Heliomicrobium gestii: one gene and its partner. The protein of the gene in region 2 interacts with the protein of the main gene of each other region in a pairwise test. Links are inferred from orthologs where the notes say so. Each region holds a gene or a part of one and is shown on either strand. Other genes may lie near its edges.

Region 1 (2,878 bases), on a different replicon or contig from region 2:
CGCCCGCGCCGTCAGTCGCACATGAACCTCAGCCGTCTTGGCCAGCAGCGCGATCGTCGGGTTGGACGCCTGCAACAGGTCACGCAGGCGATCCTCGACCACCGATTCCCCGGGACCGACCACTTTCAGTGTCTTGGAATGGAGAACACCGGGGCTAACCTTTGTCCGCTCCGCCAGGTAGGGCGCCACCGTTTCTTCGAACATGGGCTTCATCTCAAAAGGCGGGCCGGGCAGCAGGATGACCGTCTTGCCCTCACCCTCGACGATGATCCCTGGCGCCGTCCCCAGATGGTTGGGAATGATCCGGGCGCCGGCAGGAATCAGGGCCTGCTTGGTGTTGTTCTCCGGCATCAGCCGACCCCGGCGTTGAAAAAAGGCCTCGATGCGACCAAGCACCTCCGGGTCTGTCTCCATGGGTAAGCCGAAAATCTCGGCGACCACTTCTTTGGTCAGGTCATCCATGGTCGGGCCAAGGCCTCCCGTGGTGATGACCAGATCGGCCCGTTCAAGAGCCTTTTCGATGACGCTCCGGATCCGCACGGGGTTATCTCCCACCGTCGTCTGGTAAAAGCAATAAACGCCCAGCCCGGCCAGACGCTCGGCCAAGTACTGGGCATTGGTGTTTAAAGATTGACCCAGCAGCAGTTCCGTTCCAGTGGACACGATTTCGGCGCTTATCATGATAACACCCTCATCAAGCTTTTTCAACGGAAGGGAGTGAAAAAGGAACGTCCAAGGAGGCTTATCGTGATTTCCTCAGGAAGATTCGCCTCAGTTGCGCTCCTTTTTATTATTTGTTGCCCATTCCTTTTCCAATTATAGCTTTTCCGGGCTTCAAGGGGAAGAGTCGACACCCTCTCCGTGACGACTAAAGGAAACTGAGCAATAACATGATGTTTAAGAGGGAGACAATGCTCGCAATCGTCCACAATAGCCCCTTATGGATCAATGAATTTTTATATTTCCCCATCACGCGCTCCGATGACGTCAGATAAATCTGTAACATCACGGTGATCGGCAACTGTATGCTTAAAAACATCTGGGAGTAGACGAGCCCCTTAAAGGGATCGGCGATCAGGAAGATCAGCAGCGTGGCCAAACCCAGAATTCCGCCGACACCCATTTTGGTGTGGGGATCCTTGATATCATAGGGTTCTCGAAACATCCCGGCGACAATACTCCCTCCAGCCATGCCGGCTGTTGTGGTCGAAGATATGCCGGCGAAGAGAAGGGCCATTCCGAAGACAAGAGCGGAACCTTTCCCCAGCAAGGGCTCTAACAACTGTTGCGCCTGCCCGATTTCAGTCACGGACACTTGATGCAAGAAAAAGGTTGAAGCCGCCAAAATGATCATGGCGCTGTTGATCGCCCATCCGATCACCATGGATAACAATGTGTCAGTAAACTCATATTTTAATTGCTTGTCAATGATTTCAGGATCCTCTTTATTCCATTGCCGGCTCTGGATGACCTCAGAGTGGAGGAAGAGATTATGGGGCATCACCACAGCGCCCAGGACAGCCATAATGATCGGCATGGCGCCCTCCGGAAATGCCGGTGTGACCCAACTTTGCGCTACGGTTCCCCAGTCCACATGGACCATGCTGAGTTCGTAAAGAAAAGACACGCCGATGACGGAGACAAAGCCGATAATCCATTTTTCCAAACGCCCATAGGAGTTTGAGTAGAGCATCCACAGAACGAGGGCCAGCACAAGCACGGCGCCCAGCTTTAAGGGGATGGCAAAGAGCAGCTGCAGCGCGATGGCGCCGCCTAAAATTTCCGCCATGGCGGTGGCGATAGAGGCGATGACGGCTGTGGAAAGCACTGCTTTTGACAGGAGCGGGTTCAAGTGCTTGGAAGCCGCCTCAGACAAGCAATCGCCGGTGACGATCCCTAGATGAGCCACATTGTGCTGCAACAGGATCAACATGATGGTGGAAAGGGTGACCATCCACAAGAGTTGATAGCCGTAGTCCGAGCCTGCGGCGATATTGGATGCCCAGTTACCTGGGTCGATAAAACCGACGGTGACCAATAGGCCGGGGCCGATATATTTTAAGGCCTCTCGAATCCCCAGGATCGGTCGATGGAGTGTTGTGTCCAACAGAGACTTGATCTGTTTTTTCATGGGCTCCCCCTATTCCGTGCGGTATTGCATAGACGGCGGACGGTACTTTCTACTGTAGAGCAAATCAAAGAAAAAGTGAACCCTATCACGAGAAAACTTGCGGAACGATCGAGCATAACAGTGACTTGCAAAAAAGCCCGGCCCTGCCATGGGCCGGGCCTGCTGATCAGGCTGTCTCGGCAAACCCCTGCGCCTGCGCCCGAAACTCCTCGCCGGAAAGGGTCTCTTTCTCCCGCAGGTGTCGGGCGATTCCCTCCAGAAGGTCCCGGTGCAGTCGCAGCGCCTCGGCGACAAATTCTTGTTCACGTTTCATGATCTTGCCCAGTTCGCGGAAACGGACGGTTTCGGGGATTTCGTTGCCATCGACCGGTCCCAGGTCAGACAGTCCAGACAGGATAATCCGGAGAGACAGTTGGGAGGCGTTGGCCAGGTCTTGACGGGCGCCGGAGGAGCCTTCTCCGAAGACGAGTTGTTCCGCCGCCAGACCGGCCAGGGCCACACGGATGCCGCCGATCATATCGCTGTACGTCTCAAGCACCTTTTCTTCCGGAGGGACCTGGCGCAGATAGCCCAACGCCCGTCCCCGCGGAGAGATGGTCAAACGGGCGACAGAACCGGGCCGCTCCCACTCGCTGAGCAGCGCGTGCGCCGTCTCGTGAACAGAGACGCGCCACAACTCTTCCTCAAGGGCCTTACGGTCACCAGCCTCCCCGATGAGCACCTTCTCAATAGAATCCTTTAGCTGGT
Region 2 (3,000 bases):
CCTCGCCGCCGAGCACACCGGCCTGAATGGCGGCGCCCATGGCAACGACTTCGTCGGGGTTGATGCCTTTGAAGGGTTCTTTGCCCAGGTATTTGCGGATGGCTTCCTGTACGGCGGGGATCCGGCTGGATCCGCCGACGAGGATGACCTTGTCGATGTCTTTCGGTTCCATTTTCGCGTCTCTCAGGGCTTGGCGGGTGGGGCCCATAGTCATTTCGACGAGATCAGCCGTCATCTCGTCAAACTTGGCCCGTGAAAGGGTCATGTCCAAGTGCTGCGGGCCATCGGCAGTGGCGGTGATGAAGGGCAGGTTGATGTTCGTCGACATGACGCCGGACAGCTCGATCTTGGCTTTTTCGGCGGCTTCCTTGAGGCGCTGCATGGCCATCTTGTCGCCGCGGAGGTCGACGCCCGTTTCTTTCTTGAATTCGGCAACCATCCAGTTGATGACCTTTTCGTCGAAGTCGTCGCCGCCGAGGCGGTTGTTGCCGGAGGTCGCTTTCACCTCAAAGATGCCGTCGCCCAGTTCAAGGATGGAGACGTCAAAGGTGCCGCCGCCCAGGTCGTAAACGAGGATGGTGTGGTCTTCGCCTTTGTCGACGCCGTAGGCCAGGGCGGCTGCTGTCGGTTCGTTGATGATGCGCAGGACTTCCAGACCGGCGATGGCGCCGGCGTCTTTGGTGGCCTGGCGCTGGGAGTCGGTGAAGTAAGCGGGAACGGTGATGACGGCCTGGGTGACCGTTTCGCCCAGGTAGGCTTCGGCGTCCGATTTCAGCTTCTGCAGGATCATGGCCGAGATCTCTTGGGGGGTGTAGTTCTTGTCATCGATCTTGACTTTATGATCAGTGCCCATGTGCCGTTTGATCGAAATGATCGTCCGATCAGGGTTGGTGATCGCTTGCCGTTTGGCTACTTGACCGACGAGTCGCTCCCCTGTCTTGGAAAAACCGACGACCGACGGGGTTGTCCGGGCGCCTTCCTTGTTGGCGATGACGACAGACTCGCCGCCTTCCAGCACGGCGACACAGGAGTTGGTTGTGCCGAGGTCGATACCGATAATCTTACCCATGTGCGAAACCTCCTATTTTTCTTTGCCATTTACAGGTTGGCGTGATATTGCTTCTTCTGGGTGATCTATGTTGAAGGCTAGCCGCCCTTGGCCACTTTCACCATCGCCGGCCGAAGGACTTTCGATTTGAAGAGATAGCCTTTTTGCAGCTCCTCCATGATCATCCCGTCGGCGAAACGCTCATCGGCTTCACCGAACATGACCGCCTCGTGGGACTGGGGATCGAAGTCGGCGCCAACGGCTTCCATCGCCTGGAGACCTTCTTTGGTCAGGATATCGGTGAACTGGCGCTCGATCATGGCCACACCGGAAAGCAGATTTTCAGCGGCACCGGCCTTTTCCATGGCCGCTAGGGCGCGCTGGAAGTTGTCCAGAACGGGCAATAGCTTTTTGACGAGTCCCTCGTTGGCGTAGGTGCCCAACTCTTCTTTTTCTTGACGGGTCCGCCGGCGGAAGTTGTCAAAATCGGCCTGGAGGCGGAGATAGCGGTTTTCCCAATCCTGCAACTCCTGTTTGGCCTTATCGAGTTCTTCCCGAGTCTTGGCCACTTCCGAAATGAATCGGCCGAATTCCTCAGCCGCGGCGGCCTGACGCTCCTCCTCAGAAAGGGAAATATCGTCTCCGTCCACTGCGGCCTCTGTCGCTTCATCCTGTGCGACAGCGCCCTTTTCCGGCTGACCGGCGGCCTCCGCAGCCGCTTCCGAAGCGGAACGGTTCACAGCGGCGTTATCCCCGGAGGCTTCCGCGTCTATCTTGTTATGATCCTTTTTCTCTTCGATGGTCACCAGTCTCCCTCCCCACGGTTGCTGCCTGAATCGGGACGTTCTTCCCGTTTTTTAATGATCGTGTCAATGCGCAGGATCGCCTCTGCGACCTCACCGGCGGCTTTCAAGGCGTGCATCTTGACATGGGCCGGATCGATGACCCCGAGTTCCCACATGTCGGCCAACTCGCCATTGTCGCAGTTGATCGAAAGGGTGTCGCTGTTCTGCTCCATCTGAGCGGCGATGACATCGCCCAGCTTCTCCAGGGGATTAAAACCGGCATTGGTGATGATCTGAGAAAAGGGCTTCTTCAGCGCTGCCACGACGCAGTCGAGGCCATAGGCGGCCATCCCGCGCGTCTCACGGCGTACTTCTTCCATCTGACGAGCCACCGCCAGTTCGACAGCGCCGCCGCCGGGAACGAGACCGCCTTTGATGGCCGCCTGCACCGCCGAAGCGGCATCCCTGGCGATGCGCTCCCGCTCGCCGACAACTTCTTCTGTGGCGGCGCCCACGAGGATCGTTGCCACCGGTTTGCCGCTTCCCTGTAGGATACAGAGATGCTCCAGCTTCTCATCGACAACGATGGCGCCTGCCTTGCCCAGGTAGCGGGTCAAATCGGCGGGATCGCGCTTCAGACCTGTGCGCTTGATCGCCCGGGCGCCTGTATGTTCGGCTGCCTTTCTCAACTCCTTGCTGGCAACACGCTGGATGACCAGCACGCCGGCATCGGTGAGGATCTCCTCTGCCATATCTTCCACGCCCCGGTCCACAAGGACCGCCTTGACGCCGAGGGCGACGATTTTGCGGACATTCTCCAGGAATTCCTGCTGTTTTTGACGGTACCAGTTGAAGCCTGCCTCTGTTGCGAGGGCCTCTTCCTCCAGTTCTTCCGGTTCCAGGGCGTCATCGATGATCAGGACGGTGGCGTCCTGAAGCTTCTTCGGCATGTCCTCATTCATGGGCGTCTTATTGATGATCACGCCGGAGAGAACCTGGTTATCGGCGCCTTCACGGGCGCGAATCGTCTCCGAGAGCTTAAAGCCCGATTCGTGGAGCTTCTCTTCACCGACAAGGCGAGCCGCTTCCACAACCAGGCGGGCGATGTCCTGGTGTTCTCGGCCGGCCACAAGGGCCACCTTCTCCAGCATGGGGTCCATGACGCCC

The links.
Region 1: the proteins of grpE (region 2) and GTO89_RS11860 interact in binary tests that used the Escherichia coli proteins (3 or more experiments, as listed by UniProt). The link is inferred for Heliomicrobium gestii from one-to-one orthologs.

What each region holds. Positions count from the first base shown.
Region 1 is NZ_WXEX01000010.1:13,387-16,264, reverse strand. It holds GTO89_RS11860 (Nramp family divalent metal transporter), read right to left. Parts: upstream 2,132-2,878; coding sequence 869-2,131; downstream 1-868. Other genes in the region: GTO89_RS11855 (AAA family ATPase), read right to left, coding at 2,298-2,878; GTO89_RS11865 (competence/damage-inducible protein A), read right to left, coding at 1-681. UniProt on the Escherichia coli protein: H(+)-stimulated, divalent metal cation uptake system. Involved in manganese and iron uptake. Can also transport cadmium, cobalt, zinc and to a lesser extent nickel and copper. Involved in response to reactive oxygen.
Region 2 is NZ_WXEX01000014.1:47,684-50,683, forward strand. It holds grpE (nucleotide exchange factor GrpE), read right to left. Parts: upstream 1,855-3,000; coding sequence 1,147-1,854; downstream 1-1,146. Other genes in the region: dnaK (molecular chaperone DnaK), read right to left, coding at 1-1,069; GTO89_RS14660 (TCP-1/cpn60 chaperonin family protein), read right to left, coding at 1,851-3,000. UniProt on the Escherichia coli protein: Participates actively in the response to hyperosmotic and heat shock by preventing the aggregation of stress-denatured proteins, in association with DnaK and GrpE. It is the nucleotide exchange factor for DnaK and may function as a thermosensor.